Regions from separate parts of the Streptomyces sp. NPDC006463 genome, predicted to be linked through region 2. Evidence: predicted binding sites of a transcription regulator. Region 2 holds the regulator's gene; each other region holds the start of a gene.

Region 1 (5,242 bases), on a different contig from region 2:
CCCCCGGAACACGCCGACGGTGAGCACCCCGTCCGGCACCCGCGCGGCCAGCTCCCGCGCGGTGGCCGCGTCGACCGTACGGGGGCTGCCGGGCGCGAAGACGAACCCGACGGCATCGGCCCCGGCGGCCACGGCCACGTCGACGTCGTGCGCGGTCTTCAGGCCGCAGATCTTGACGAAGAGATCGCTCATGCCCCCAGTCAACCAAAGCCCCCTGTTGGGTGGTGATCCGTCTCGGCAACCGGGCGGGACCGTCCGCCCGTCACCAGCCTGGAACGAGCATCACGGCCAGTGCCCAGCACGCCACGCGGAGGACTACGGTGACGATCATGACCGAGCGGGCCACACCGATAGAGCAGGCGGCACTGCCGACGTTCGAGACGCTCCTGCGCACCGTTGAGGAGATGGACACGCCAGAGGGCTTCAAGGCCGAGCTCATCCGGGGGAAGATCATCGTTTCGCCGTTCTCCAAGCTGCGCCACCTGCGTCGCATGCGTGCGCTGCGTGAACAGCTCGAGGCCCACGCACCCGAGGGGCACATCGCGGAGATCGCACCCTTCCTCTTCCGGTTCTCGGCAGCGGAGCGCGCGTACGGGCCCGCCCTCTTCGTCGCGGACGAATCGGCCTTCGAGGGCGAGGGCCGGCACGCGGACGGGGCGGCCCTGTCGCTCGTCGGAGAGTTCACGTCCGTCTCCACCAGGGATACCGACTGGAGCGAGAAGCTGGATGTGTACGGTCGGCTCGTACCGGTCTACCTGGTCGTCGACATGCAGGGCTCGGAGATCACCTGCTTCTGGGACCCCTCGCCGCACGGATACCGCTCCCGTACGAAGGTGTCCTTCGACCAGCCCCTGCACGTCCCGAAGCCGTTCGACTTCACCATCGACACCACCGGCTTCTAGACACGCGGAAACGCCCGAGGGCGGCACCCCCGTACGGGAGTGCCGCCCTCGTTCGAGAACAGCCGATCAGCCTTCAGGCCGATCAGAAGTCCATGTCACCGCCCGGCATGCCGCCCGGGGCGCCGGCGCCGGCCTTCTCGGGCTTGTCGGCGATGACGGCCTCGGTGGTCAGGAACAGCGCGGCGATCGACGCGGCGTTCTGCAGCGCGGAGCGCGTGACCTTGGCCGGGTCGATGATGCCCTCGGCGATCATGTCCACGTACTCGCCGGACGCGGCGTTGAGGCCGTGACCGATCGGCAGGTTGCGGACCTTCTCGACGACGACGCCACCCTCGAGACCACCGTTGACGGCGATCTGCTTGAGCGGGGCCTCAAGGGCCAGGCGCACGGCGTTGGCGCCGGTCGCCTCGTCGCCCGTGAGCTCCAGCTTCTCGAAGACCGCGGAGGCCTGCAGCAGGGCCACGCCACCACCGGCGACGATGCCCTCCTCGACGGCCGCCTTCGCGTTGCGAACGGCGTCCTCGATGCGGTGCTTGCGCTCCTTGAGCTCGACCTCGGTCGCGGCGCCGGCCTTGATGACGGCCACGCCGCCGGCCAGCTTCGCGAGGCGCTCCTGGAGCTTCTCGCGGTCGTAGTCCGAGTCGGAGTTCTCGATCTCGGCGCGGATCTGGTTCACGCGACCGGCAACCTGGTCGCTGTCACCGGCACCGTCGACGATGGTGGTCTCGTCCTTGGTGATGACGACCTTGCGGGCGCGGCCGAGCAGGTCGAGACCGGCGTTCTCCAGCTTGAGGCCGACCTCCTCGGAGATGACCGTGCCACCGGTGAGGATGGCGATGTCGCCGAGCATGGCCTTGCGGCGGTCGCCGAAGCCCGGGGCCTTGACGGCGACGGACTTGAAGGTGCCGCGGATCTTGTTGACGACCAGGGTCGACAGGGCCTCGCCCTCGACGTCCTCGGCGATGATCAGCAGCGGCTTGCCGGACTGCATGACCTTCTCCAGGAGCGGCAGCAGGTCCTTGACCGAGCCGATCTTGGAGTTGACGATCAGGATGTACGGGTCGTCGAGAGCCGACTCCATACGCTCCATGTCGGTGGCGAAGTACGCCGAGATGTAGCCCTTGTCGAAGCGCATACCCTCGGTGAGCTCCAGCTCCAGACCGAAGGTCTGGGACTCCTCGACGGTGATGACGCCTTCCTTGCCGACCTTGTCCATGGCCTCGGCGATGAGCTCGCCGATCTGGGTGTCGGCGGCGGAGATGGAGGCCGTGGAAGCGATCTGCTCCTTGGTCTCGACATCCTTCGCCTGCTCCAGCAGGGCGCCGGAGACGGCCTCGACGGCCTTCTCGATGCCGCGCTTGAGGGCCATCGGGTTGGCGCCGGCGGCCACGTTGCGCAGGCCCTCGCGGACGAGCGCCTGGGCGAGCACGGTCGCGGTGGTCGTACCGTCGCCGGCGACGTCGTCCGTCTTCTTGGCGACTTCCTTGACCAGCTCGGCGCCGATCTTCTCGTACGGGTCCTCGAGCTCGATCTCCTTGGCGATGGAGACACCATCGTTGGTGATCGTGGGCGCGCCCCACTTCTTCTCAAGGACGACGTTGCGACCCTTGGGGCCAAGGGTGACCTTGACGGCGTCGGCGAGCTGGTTCATCCCACGCTCGAGACCGCGCCGGGCCTCCTCGTCGAACGCAATGATCTTGGCCATCTGAAGTGGTCCTCCCGGACAGCGGTGGATTGCTCCCGGACCGCGCCCGCGCCCGCGACGGACGGCCTGCGTGCCCGGCGGTTCCTTCCCGCCGGACCCTGCGGGCCTCACCGACCCGGTCCTCGTTTTGGTAGCACTCTCACCTGGAGAGTGCTAACGCCAATGATTAGCACTCGACCCCCACGAGTGCAAGCGGCTTGGGCGAACGCCCCCGTGAACGCACGAGGGGCCCACACCCCGTGTCCAGGATGTGGGCCCCTCTTACGTACGCGTGGGCGGTCGATCGCGCCGGGACTAGCCGAGTGCGAGCTTGACCATGTCCGCCTGCGGACCCTTCTGGCCCTGCGAGATCTCGAACTCGACCCGCTGACCCTCTTCAAGGGTGCGGTATCCGTCCATCTGGATGGCGCTGTAGTGGACGAACACATCCGCACCACCGTCGACCGCGATGAAGCCGTAGCCCTTCTCCGCGTTGAACCACTTGACGGTGCCCTGAGCCATGCCTAACTCCCCTATTACTGGCCCTTGCGCAGGAACGCACTTCGCGCTCCCGGGTCAGAACTTGCGTCGGAACGCGTCGACCGAGGCTGAATGTATCCGCGTCGGTGCTGTCTGCAACAGGTCAATCCGACGAGAAATCTGGACACCCAGAAACATTGAAATAGAGTGAAAATTTGGCATATCGCAGGGCAACTCGGGCCCGACATATCTCGCCAAAGCCCCATACCGCGCTTGCACATTGACCCGATGTCGACCCTCACGCGACCCGTTCATATGCTGCGGGCAAGTCCAGCGGAGGGGACTTCCCCAACTCTACCGTGCCCAATCAAACAGAATTGCCCCCTCCGCTTTTAGCGGAGGGGGCAATTACGGTTTTCGTGCGTCAGCAGCCGCCGGCACTGTGCCGGGCTGGTCAGCCTCCGGCGACGGCGGGAATGATCGAGACACCGGCGCCGTCCGGCGTCACCGCCTCCAGCCCTCCCTCGAATCGCACGTCGTCGTCATTGACGTAGACGTTCACGAAGCGGCGCAGCTTGCCCTGGTCGTCCAGGACGCGGGCGGCGATGCCCGGGTGGCTCTTCTCCAGCGACTCGATGACCTCGGCCAGGGTCGCGCCCTCGGCCGGGACCTCGGCCTGGCCGCCGGTGTAGGTGCGCAGGATGGTGGGGATGCGGACGTTGACGCTCATGGCGCTACTGCCTTTCCGGTAGGGCTTGGGAGATGGTCAGGCCAGGCCGGCGGCGCGGAACGCGTCCAGGCTCGGGCGGATGGTGGCGGTCTGACCGCTGTCGGCGGCCACCGCCTCCAGGGTCTTGAGGCCGTCACCGGTGTTCAGGACGACGGTGGTGAGCGCCGGGTCGAGCTGCCCGTTCTCGATGAGCTTCTTCGTGACGCCGACGGTCACGCCGCCCGCGGTCTCGGCGAAGATGCCCTCGGTCTGCGCGAGGATCTTGATGGCCTCGACGACCTGCTCGTCGTTGACGTCCTCGACGAAGCCGCCGGTGCGCCGGGCGATGTCCAGGACGTACGGGCCGTCCGCCGGGTTGCCGATCGCGAGGGACTTGGCGATGGTGTTCGGCTTCTGCGGGCGGACCACGTCGTGGCCGGCCTTGAAGGCGGTGGACACCGGGGAGCAGCCCTCGGCCTGGGCACCGAAGATCTTGTACGGCTTGTCCTCGACCAGGCCGAGCTTGATCAGCTCCTGCAGACCCTTGTCGATCTTCGTCAGCTGCGAGCCGGACGCGATCGGGATAACGATCTGGTCGGGCAGCTGCCAGCCGAGCTGCTCGCAGATCTCGTACGCCAGGGTCTTGGAGCCCTCGCCGTAGTACGGGCGGAGGTTGACGTTGACGAAGCCCCAGCCCTCGCCCAGCGGGTCGCCGATGAGCTCGGAGCAGAAGCGGTTGACGTCGTCGTAGTTGCCCTCGATGCCGACCAGGTCGCCACCGTAGACACCGGCCATGACGACCTTGCCCTGCTCCAGGTCGTGCGGGATGAACACGCAGGAGCGGAAACCGGCCCGGGCGGCCGCGGCGCCGACGGCGCCGGCCAGGTTGCCGGTGGAGGAGCAGGACAGCGTGGTGAAGCCGAAGGCGCGGGCGGCCTCGACGGCGATCGCGACGACGCGGTCCTTGAAGGAGTGCGTCGGGTTGCCGGAGTCGTCCTTGACGTAGAGCTTGCCGGTGACGCCGAGCTCCTTGGCCAGGTTCTGGGCGTCCACGAGCTTGGTGAAGCCCGGGTTCAGGCTCGGCTTCGAGGCCACGTCCGCGGGGACGGGCAGCAGCGGCGCGTACCGCCAGATGTTGTTCGGACCGGCCTCGATCGCGGCTCGCAGGGCCTCGGGGTCTCCGGTCGGGAGGTCGTAGGCGACTTCCAGAGGTCCGAAGCACTCGACGCACGCGAAGATGGGTCCGAGCTCGAAGCGGGTACCGCACTCGCGACAGGAAAGGCCGGTGGCAGGTCCGAGATCAACAGAGGTGGGATGCGTCTGTACAGCCATGATGGCGAGGCCCTTTCTCCTCATCTTCCCCATGGCGCACTTCGCCATGAGACGGAATTGGCACCTTCCCTAGCCGGGGACCTCGCTGGGGTGCGTGAAAACGCATCGCGAGAACCGACTGGAGGGTTGCCGGGG
Region 2 (5,242 bases):
GTCGTGCCCGCTGTGCCCGGGCCCCACGTTCGCCAGCAGCACCTGCACCCCGCCCAGCTCCAGTGTCCACTCGCCCGACACGGCGTGCTGGGGCAGCACCAGCAGGTCCACGGCCTCCGCCGCCTCCGCCTCCGCAAGTCCCTGCCGTACGGCGGACTCGCGCAGCTCCTCGCGGCCCGTGGAGAGCAGCGAGTCCAGCCCGACCGCCCCGAACACCTCGGCCCCGGAGAAGGCCGCCCCGCCCAGCACGTGATCGAAATGACCGTGCGTGAATGCGATATGAGTCACGTGCCGGCCGGTCAGCCGCTCCGCCTCGGCCCGCAGCAGCGCGCCCTCCCGCAGGCACGAACCGGGGTCGACGAGGAGGACGGAATCGTCCCCCACCACCAGTCCCACCGTGCAGTCCCACACCGGAAGCCGCCGCCGACCGGTCCGACCGGTCAACCGTTCCCAGCCCGCCTCTTCCCAACGTACGTCCATGCCGCGACGCTACCCTGGCGGGCCTCCCTTGCCAGGGTCTTACTACCCGGCCGTACACTGAGCGGGGGTCTCTGGCACTCGAACGCCCAGAGTGCCAGACAGCAGGCAACGGACCACAGCTGGAGGTGTGCGCGATGCTCAGCGAACGCAGACTCGAAGTGCTGCGCGCCATCGTCCAGGACTACGTCGGGACGGAGGAGCCGGTTGGCTCCAAGGCGCTCACCGAGCGCCACCGGCTCGGGGTCTCGCCCGCCACCGTGCGCAACGACATGGCCGTGCTGGAGGACGAGGGCTACATCGCCCAGCCCCACACCAGCGCCGGGCGGATCCCCACCGACAAGGGGTACCGGCTCTTCGTCGACAAGCTGGCGGGGGTCAAGCCGCTGTCGTCGCCCGAGCGGCGGGCCATCCAGAACTTCCTCGACGGCGCCGTCGACCTCGACGACGTGGTCGGCCGGACGGTGCGGCTGCTCGCGCAGCTCACCCGCCAGGTCGCGGTCGTCCAGTACCCCTCGCTGACGCGCTCCACCGTGCGCCACGTCGAGCTCCTGTCGCTGGCCCCGGCCCGGCTGATGCTCGTACTGATCACCGACACGGGACGCGTCGAGCAGCGGCTCATCGACTGCGCGACCCCCTTCGCCGAGACCTCGCTCGCCGACCTGCGGGCCCGCCTCAACAGCAGGGTCGTCGGCCGCCGGTTCACGGATGTGCCCCCGCTCGTCCAGGACCTCCCCGAATCCTTCGAGGCCGAGGACCGCAGCACGGTCTCCACCGTGCTCGCCACACTCCTCGAAACCCTGGTCGAGGAAGCCGAAGAGCGGCTGATGATCGGCGGTACCGCCAATCTCACCCGCTTCGGACACGATTTTCCCCTGACGATCAGGCCGGTGCTCGAAGCGCTGGAGGAGCAGGTCGTGCTCCTCAAGCTGCTGGGCGAGGCCAACGAGTCGGGAATGGCCGTACGGATCGGGCATGAGAATGCCTACGAGGGACTGAACTCCACGTCCGTCGTCTCGGTCGGTTACGGTTCGGGCGGCGAAACTGTCGCCAAACTCGGCGTGGTCGGACCGACCCGCATGGACTACCCCGGAACGATGGGAGCGGTACGCGCAGTGGCACGTTACGTCGGACAGATCCTGGCGGAGTCGTAAGTGGCCACCGACTACTACGCCGTTCTCGGCGTGCGCCGCGACGCATCGCAGGACGAGATCAAGAAGGCCTTCCGGCGCCTCGCGCGTGAACTCCACCCGGATGTGAATCCGGACCCGAAGACGCAGGAGCGCTTCAAGGAGATCAACGCGGCTTACGAGGTGCTCTCGGACCCGCAGAAGAAGCAGGTCTACGACCTCGGCGGCGACCCGCTGTCCTCCTCGGGCGGCGGCGGTGGCGCGGGCGGATTCGGAGCGGGCGGCTTCGGCAACTTCTCCGACATCATGGACGCCTTCTTCGGCCAGGCCTCGCAGCGCGGCCCGCGCTCGCGCACCCGCCGCGGCCAGGACGCCATGATCCGCCTGGACCTGGAGCTGGACGAGGCGGCCTTCGGGACCACCAAGGACATCCAGGTCGACACGGCCGTCGTCTGCACCACCTGCTCCGGTGAGGGCGCAGCTCCGGGCACCTCCGCGCAGACGTGTGACATGTGCCGCGGCCGCGGCGAGGTCTCGCAGGTCACCCGGTCCTTCCTGGGCCAGGTCATGACCTCGCGCCCCTGCCCGCAGTGCCAGGGCTTCGGCACCGTGGTCCCGACCCCGTGTCACGAGTGCGCGGGTGACGGCCGGGTCCGCTCCCGCCGCAGCCTCACGGTCAAGATCCCGGCGGGCGTCGAGAACGGCACCCGCATCCAGCTCGCGGGCGAGGGCGAGGTCGGCCCCGGCGGCGGCCCCGCCGGCGACCTGTACGTGGAGATCCACGAGCTGCCGCACCCGACCTTCCAGCGGCGCGGGGACGACCTGCACTGCACGGTCACCATCCCGATGACGGCGGCCGCGCTGGGCACCAAGTGCCCGCTGGAGACGCTGGACGGCCTGGAGGAGATCGACATCCGGCCCGGTACCCAGTCCGGCCAGGCGATCCCGCTGCACGGACGCGGCGTCACCCACCTGCGCGGTGGCGGGCGCGGCGACCTGATCGTGCACGTCGAGGTCACCACCCCGGGCAAGCTGGACCCGCAGCAGGAGGACCTGCTGCGGCAGCTGGCGAAGCTGCGCGGCGAGGAGCGGCCGACCGGCCAGTTCGCGCCGGGGCAGCAGGGTCTGTTCAGCAGGTTGAAGGACGCCTTCAACGGTCGCTGACCGTCCTGACCTCATCGACGGGCCCGGCCCGGGGACGCCCCGGCCGGGCTCGCCGCATGTCCCGCGAGGCCGCTTCCCGGCCACGCCAGGAAGCGGACTATGCCAGGCGAATGCCGTGATTCGGCCCCATGGGCGGGACGTGGCACGATGCAGTCCATGTCCACCGCGCGGAACGGTCTCTCCCCTTACCCGATCGTGCAGGCACCCATGGAGGGCGGCGCCTCCTGTCCGCCGCTCGTCGCCGCCGTGTGCGAGGCGGGCGGGCTGGGCTTCCTGGCCGGTGGCTACAAGACCGCCGACGGCATGTACCAGGAGATCAAGCAGGTACGCGCGCTCACCCGGCGCCCCTTCGGGGTGAACCTCTTCATGCCGCAGACCGGTTACGTGGACCCGGCCGCGGTCGAGGCCTACCGCGGGCAGCTGGCCGGAGAGGCGAGCTGGTACGAGATCTCGCTCGCCGACGAGGACATCATCGGCACCAGCGACGACGGCTATGAAGCGAAGCTCGCCATTCTGCGGGAGGACCCCGTTCCGGTCGTCTCCTTCACCTTCGGCTGCCCCGCCCCGGCGGTCCTCGCCTCGCTGCGCAAGGCCCGTACGTACACCGTCGTCACCGCGACCTCGGTCGAGGAGGCCCGCGCCGCGCAGGAGGCCGGAGCCGACGCCGTCTGCGTGCAGGGGGTGGAGGCCGGCGGCCACCAGGGCACCCACCGGGACGACGCGCAGGCCGACGGCACGGCGGCGGTGGGCCTGCTCGCGCTCGTGGCGCAGGTACGGGAGGCCGTGGCCCTCCCGATCATCGCGGCGGGCGGCCTGATGCGGGGCTCGCAGATCGCGGCGCTCCTGGCGGCGGGCGCGGAGGCGGCACAGCTCGGGACGGCCTTCCTGGCCTGTCCGGAGTCGGGGGCGGACCCGCTGCACAAGAAGGCGCTGACCGACCCGCTGTTCGTCCACACCGAGCTGACCCGGGCCTTCTCCGGGCGGCCGGCCAGGGGGCTCGTGAACCGGTTCATGCGCGAGCACGGACCGTACGCCCCCGCCGCCTACCCGCAGGTCCACCACCTGACCTCGGGGCTGCGCAAGGCGGCCGCCGCGGCCGGGGACCCGCAGGGCATGGCCCTGTGGGCGGGCCAGGGGCACCGGCTGGCGCGCACGCTGCCGGCCGGGGAGCTGGTGGAGGTGCTGGCGGCCGAACTGGCCGAGGCGCAGAGCACGTTGAAGGCAAGGCAGATGAGGAGTGCGTCATGACCGCCCCGGTGTTCGTGGTCGAAGAGGTCCCGGCGGGACCGGAGTTCGTCCTGGACGGCCCTGAGGGCCGGCACGCGGTGTCCGTGAAACGGCTGAACCCGGGTGAGGACGTGGTCCTCACCGACGGCCGGGGCGGCTGGGCGGAGGCGGTCGTGAAGGCCGCCGAGGGCAAGGACCGCTTGGTCCTGGCGGTGTCCTCGACCGGGCTGGAAGCCGAGCCGGCGGTCCGTATCACCGTGGTCCAGGCCCTGCCCAAGGGGGACCGCGGCGAGCTGGCCGTGGAGACCATGACCGAGACGGGCGTCGACGCGATCGTGCCGTGGCAGGCCTCGCGCTGCATCACGCAGTGGCGCGGCGACCGCGGCACCAAGTCCCTGGCCAAGTGGCGGGCCACGGCACGGGAAGCCGGCAAGCAGTCCCGCCGGGTCCGCTTCCCGGAGGTGTCCGAGGCCATGTCCACCAAGCAGGTGGCGGCGCTGCTGGCCGGCGCCGACCTGGCGATGGTCCTCCATGAGGACCGCGACACCCCTTCCGAGGCACTGGCCGCGGCCGAGCTCCCGGCGGCCGGGTCCATCGTGCTGGTCGTCGGCCCCGAGGGCGGGGTCTCCCCGGAGGAGCTGGCCGTCTTCGCCGGGGCGGGGGCCCACCCCTACCGCCTGGGCCGCTCCGTCCTGCGGACCTCCACGGCGGGCACGGCCGCGACGGCGGTCCTGCTCGCCCGTACGGGGCGCTGGGCCTAGAAGTTCGCCTCGATCGCTCCGGGGATACGATGCCCGGAGCGATCAACGACACGGAGGCGAAGCGATGGCCGGGGAACCGCAGGCCGACTGCCTGTTCTGCAAGATCGTCGCGGGGAACATCCCGGCGACCGTGGTCCGGGAGACGGAGACGACCGTCGCCTTCCGGGACATCAACCCTCAGGCACCCACGCACGTGCTCGTCATCCCGCGCGTCCACTACCCCGACGCCGCCGCCCTGGCCGCGGCCGAGCCGGGCATCGCCGCCGACGTGCTGCGCGAGGCCGGGCAGATCGCCGCCGACGAGAAGGTCGACGACCACGGCTACAGGGTCGTGTTCAACACCGGTGCCGGCGCCGGTCAGACCGTCTTCCACGCGCACGCGCACGTCCTCGGAGGCCGCGGCCTCCAGTGGCCCCCCGGATAGACCGTGTCCGTACGCGAGTTCGTGGTGCTGGGCACCGCCAGTCAGGTGCCCACGCGCCA
Region 3 (5,242 bases), on a different contig from region 2:
GGGGCGGCTAGGTTGCGCCTATGACGACTGCGTTGATTACGGGATCCACGGCGGGCATCGGCGCCGCTTTCGCCCGGCGGCTCGCCGCCCAGGGCCACAACCTCGTTCTGGTGGCGCGCGACACCAAGCGGCTCGGCGCGCAGGCCACCGAGCTGCACGACCGGCACGGCATCGAGGCCGAGGTGCTGGCCGCCGATCTGTCCACCGAGGAGGGCATCGCGGCGGTCGAGGAGCGCCTCGGCGACCGCACCCACCCCGTGGACCTGCTGGTCAACAATGCCGGCTTCGGCAACAAGGGCCGCTACCTCGAGGTCTCCATGGCCGACGAGCTCACCATGGTGAAGGTGCACATCGAGGCGGTCCTGCGACTGACCTCGGCGGCCGCCGCGTCGATGCGCACGCGCGGCCGCGGCGGCGTGATCAACGTGGCCTCGGTGGCCGCCTTCGTCCCGCGCGGTACGTACGGGGCGAGCAAGGCGTGGGTCGTCCAGTTCACCCAGGGCGCGGCGAGGGACCTGGCGGGATCCGGGGTGCGGCTGATGGCGCTGTGCCCCGGCTTCGTCCGGACGGAGTTCCACCAGCGCGCCGGCATGGGCACGGACAACATCCCCGGCTGGATGTGGCTCGACGCCGACAAGCTGGTGGCCGCCGCCCTGGGCGACCTGGCGCGGGGCAAGACGGTGTCGATCCCGGACCCGCGGTACAAGGCGTTGATGGGCGTGGTGAAGCTGACGCCGCGCGGGCTGCTGGGCGGCGTGTCCTCGCGTACGGGCCGCAAGTACGGTCCCCAGTAACCCAGTACTCACCGGTAAATCGGCCAACCAGGTGAAATCTCCCTAAACTGGACTTGTCCTACAAGCCCGGGAGACCGCCATGACATTCGTACAGATAATCGATTACAAGACCAGTCGGCAGGACGACCTCAATCAGCTGCTCGACCGGTACGTCTCGCAGAGCCAGGGCAAGCGCACTGTCACCCACAGCATCGTGGGCAAGGACCGCGAGAACGAGAACCACTATGTGGACGTGGTCGAATTCCCCTCGTACGAAGAGGCCATGAAGAACTCTCATCTTCCGGAGACGGACAAGATGTTCGAGGAGATGGTGGCCCTCTGCGACGGGATGCCCAGCTTCACCAACCTCGACGTCGTCCGGGACGAGCACCTCAACACGGTGATGGTGAACCGGATGTACGACGAGCTCGCGATGAAGGGCGACATGTCCGTTGCCGAGGAGATCTTTGCCGCTGACTACCGCGACCACGACATCAGCAACCCCGAGGACAAGATCGGGCCCGCGGGCATGCGCGAGGACGTGGAGATGTGGCGGGGCGGCTTCGACTTCACCTTCACGCGGGACGCCCAGATGGCGCAGGACGACTACGTCACCACGCTGTGGACCTGGACGGGCAAGCACAAGGGCGAGTTCATGGGCATCGCCCCCACCGGCAAGACCTGCACGATGACGGGCACGACGGTCTTCCGGTGTCAGGACGGCATGATCAAGGAAGGCTGGTGGCACTACGACGCCATGGGCCTGATGCGCCAACTGGGCGCCATGTAGCCACCACACACACGGGAAGGCCCCGTTCCGCAGATGCGGAACGGGGCCTTCTCGGTGTGCGGGGCGCGATCAGTGGCTGTGGCCGTGACCGTGGCCGTGGCCCGCGTCGCCCTCTTCCTCGGCCGGCTTCTCGACGACCAGGGTCTCGGTCGTGAGCAGCAGGGAGGCGATGGAAGCGGCGTTCTCCAGCGCGGAGCGGGTGACCTTGACCGGGTCGATGACGCCGGCCTTGACCAGGTCGCCGTACTCGCCGGAGGCGGCGTTGAAGCCCTGGCCCTTGTCGAGCTCGGCGACCTTCGAGGTGATGACGTAACCCTCGAGACCGGCGTTCTCGGCGATCCAGCGCAGCGGCTCGACGGCGGCGCGGCGCACGACCGCGACACCGGTGGCCTCGTCGCCCGTCAGGCCGAGGTTGCCCTCGAGCACCTTGACGGCGTGGACGAGCGCGGAGCCACCGCCGGAGACGATGCCCTCCTCGACCGCGGCGCGGGTCGCCGAGATGGCGTCCTCAAGGCGGTGCTTCTTCTCCTTGAGCTCCACCTCGGTGGCGGCGCCGACCTTGATGACGCAGACGCCGCCGGCGAGCTTCGCCAGGCGCTCCTGCAGCTTCTCGCGGTCCCAGTCGGAGTCCGTGGACTCGATCTCGGCCTTGATCTGGTTGACGCGGCCGACGACTTCCTCGTGGCTGCCGCCACCGTCGACGATGGTCGTGTCGTCCTTGGAGATCGTGACGCGGCGGGCGGTGCCCAGTACGTCCAGACCGGCCTGGTCGAGCTTGAGGCCGACCTCCTCGGCGATGACGGTGGCACCGGTGAGGGTGGCCATGTCCTGCAGCATCGCCTTGCGACGGTCACCGAAGCCGGGGGCCTTGACGGCGACCGCGTTGAAGGTGCCGCGGATCTTGTTGACGACGAGGGTGGAGAGCGCCTCGCCCTCGACGTCCTCGGCGATGATCAGCAGCGGCTTGGAGGCGCCGGCCTGGATGACCTTCTCCAGCAGCGGCAGGAGGTCCTGGATCGAGGAGATCTTGCCCTGGTTGATCAGGATGTACGGGTCGTCGAGGACGGCCTCCATACGCTCCTGGTCGGAGACCATGTACGGCGAGAGGTAGCCCTTGTCGAAGGCCATGCCCTCGGTGAACTCCAGCTCCAGGCCGAAGGTGTTGGACTCCTCGACGGTGATGACACCGTCCTTGCCGACCTTGTCCATCGCCTCGGCGATGAGCTCGCCGACCTGCTGGTCCTGCGCCGAGAGCGCGGCCACGGCGGCGATGTCGGACTTGTCCTCGATCGGGCGGGCGGTCGCGAGGAGCTCCTCGGAGACGGCCTTGACCGCGGCGTCGATGCCCTTCTTCAGGGCGGCCGGGGACGCGCCCGCGGCGACGTTGCGCAGACCCTCGCGGACCAGCGCCTGGGCCAGCACGGTGGCGGTGGTGGTGCCGTCACCCGCGATGTCGTTGGTCTTGGTCGCCACCTCCTTCACGAGCTGCGCGCCCAGGTTCTCGTACGGGTCGTCCAGCTCGACCTCGCGGGCGATGGTGACACCGTCGTTGGTGATGGTGGGGGCGCCGAACTTCTTGTCGATGACGACGTTGCGGCCCTTGGGGCCGATCGTCACCTTCACCGTGTCGGCAAGCTTGTTGACGCCGCGCTCGAGGGCGCGACGGGCGTCCTCGTCGAACTTCAGGATCTTCGGCATGGGAGCGGTTCAGTCCTCTCGTTGCGATCCTCGGCCGCTCACCGCGACCTCCACCGCCTAGAACGAACTACGCCCCTCGTCCCCCGGCATCAGCAGGGTGACCAGGGGCGCAGCTCAAATCAAAACTGGAAGCGAATTACTTCTCGACGATCGCGAGCACGTCGCGAGCCGAGAGGACGAGGTACTCCTCGCCGCTGTACTTCACTTCGGTGCCGCCGTACTTGCTGTACAGCACGATGTCGCCGACGCTGACGTCCAGCGGGAGACGCTGGCCGTCCTCGAACCGGCCCGGGCCGACCGCGAGGACGACGCCCTCCTGGGGCTTCTCCTTCGCGGTGTCCGGGATGACCAGGCCGGAGGCCGTGGTCTGCTCGGCGTCGAGCGGCTGGACCACGATGCGGTCCTCAAGCGGCTTGATGGCAACCTTGGAGCTGGCGGTCGTCACGATCCGACCTCCCCCTTCGGAGATCCGGGGTTAACTGTCTGAGGTGGCGACCAGGTCGATCCGTCGTCGCGGGTGCCGGACCTGCCTGTCGCTGTGTTGGCACTCACCGGGGGCGAGTGCCAGGTGCGAGACTATTCCGGCGATTAGCACTCGGTCAAGCGGAGTGCCAATTCCCGCCGCCGGGCGTTGCGCGGATCAGCCCTCCGAGCCCCGGAAACCCTGGCGGGAGCCCGTCCGGATCATCACCCGCACCGGGTCATTGTGTCTGGTATGTGACGCTTGGGGGCGTGCGCATCCTCGTGGTCGAAGACGAAGAGGGCCTCGCCGAGTCCCTGCGGCGCGGCCTGTCCGCCGACGGGCACGCGGCCGAGGTCGCGCACGACGGCCACCGCGGCCTGGACCTCGCCCTGGCGGGCGGCCCGTACGACGCCGTCCTCCTCGACGTCATGCTCCCGAGTGTGAGCGGGTGTCAGATCTGCACCCGCATGCGCGCCCACGCGACACCACCCCGGTGCTGATGCTCACCGCCAGGGACGGCGAGTACGACGAGGACGTGGCGCGCCGGGCCGGCCCCCGGGTGGCGCTGCGGCTGGAAGCGCGGGCACCCGTACCGGCGGCCGGCGACCAGGCGCGGCTGGACCGGGCGGCTGGCCAACCTCGTGGACAACGCCCTGCGGTACGCCCGGGCGGAGGTCGTGGTGCGGTCGGGCGCGGCGGACGGCTGGGCGGTGCTGGAGGTCGTGGACGACGGCCCGGGAATCCCGGAGGCGGACCGGGACCGGGTCTTCGAGCGGTTCTCCCCCAGCTACCGCCGGGGGGACCCCCAGGCCACGGCAAGGACAAGATCAAGAAGGCGTACGGGCTGGCGAAGGAGAAGAGGCAGGAGCAGCTCGTCGCACAGGGGGTCAAGGACGGCGGGCAGCTGGAGCGCGAGGGCCGGGAGGCGGGACGCAAGGCGCAGATCGAGACGGTGCGCAACTTCCTGGGGGCCCCGGTCGATCACTTCGCCGAGCTGAATCTGGCCGGTTTCCACCATCTCGCCGACGCGCTGGTCGGTGTGCCGGTGTGTCTGAACAAGGCGGTGAAGGACCGGTACTCGGGCGCCGACTTCCCGGCCGGCCCGCAGACCCTCGACGGACAGCGGTCGCTCGCCTTCGTACGCCAGCGGCACGGCCTGGACAGGGGGGACCTGGACCGGACGAAGCGGCAGCAGGCCTTCCTCGCGGGCGCGACGAAGAAGCTGAACTCGGCCGGGACCTTCATTGACCCGGTGAAGCTGATCAAGCTGATCGACGCCGCGAAGCAGGACGTGATGACCGATGAGGGCTGGGATCTGCTGTCGTTCGTACGGCAGGCGAAGAACCTGTCGGGCGGGAAGGTGCAATTCACGACACTCCCCGTCGAGCGCTTCGGAAGGAACCACGGCGAGGACATAAACGTCGTAGATGATATGAAGATAAAGCGCCTCATTGCAGAGCAGATCGGGCCCAAGGCCACTGCGAGCCCGAGCGCACCGAGCGCCGCTTCCTCGTCGCC

Evidence for each region. The regulator HrcA, encoded in region 2, represses chaperone genes, less so after heat shock. The targets are predictions, from matches to a motif close to TTNGCACTCNGNNNNNCNGAGTGCNAA.
Region 1: groL (chaperonin GroEL) is a predicted target of HrcA. The motif match lies at 2,774-2,800, and genes of this name have one in related genera.
Region 3: groES (co-chaperone GroES) is a predicted target of HrcA. The motif match lies at 3,850-3,876, and genes of this name have one in related genera.

The regions. Positions count from the first base shown of each region.
Region 1 is NZ_JBIAHP010000014.1:94,884-100,125, forward strand. It holds gene ACFYOB_RS25270 (phosphoribosylanthranilate isomerase) at 1-192, opposite strand, end outside; gene ACFYOB_RS25275 (Uma2 family endonuclease) at 330-902, shown strand; gene groL (chaperonin GroEL) at 985-2,607, opposite strand; gene ACFYOB_RS25285 (cold-shock protein) at 2,902-3,108, opposite strand; gene ACFYOB_RS25290 (MoaD/ThiS family protein) at 3,521-3,796, opposite strand; gene thrC (threonine synthase) at 3,833-5,131, opposite strand; SAM riboswitch class I at 5,125-5,242, opposite strand, start outside.
Region 2 is NZ_JBIAHP010000009.1:257,699-262,940, forward strand. It holds gene ACFYOB_RS18655 (MBL fold metallo-hydrolase) at 1-480, opposite strand, end outside; gene hrcA (heat-inducible transcriptional repressor HrcA) at 615-1,631, shown strand; gene dnaJ (molecular chaperone DnaJ) at 1,632-2,771, shown strand; gene ACFYOB_RS18670 (nitronate monooxygenase) at 2,928-4,019, shown strand; gene ACFYOB_RS18675 (16S rRNA (uracil(1498)-N(3))-methyltransferase) at 4,016-4,759, shown strand; gene ACFYOB_RS18680 (histidine triad nucleotide-binding protein) at 4,824-5,183, shown strand; gene ACFYOB_RS18685 (ribonuclease Z) at 5,187-5,242, shown strand, end outside.
Region 3 is NZ_JBIAHP010000012.1:208,966-214,207, forward strand. It holds gene ACFYOB_RS23225 (SDR family NAD(P)-dependent oxidoreductase) at 21-794, shown strand; gene ACFYOB_RS23230 (ester cyclase) at 874-1,563, shown strand; gene groL (chaperonin GroEL) at 1,633-3,261, opposite strand; gene groES (co-chaperone GroES) at 3,398-3,706, opposite strand; gene ACFYOB_RS23245 (response regulator) at 3,994-4,224, shown strand; gene ACFYOB_RS23250 (ATP-binding protein) at 4,405-4,722, shown strand; gene ACFYOB_RS23255 (LCP family protein) at 4,629-5,242, shown strand, end outside.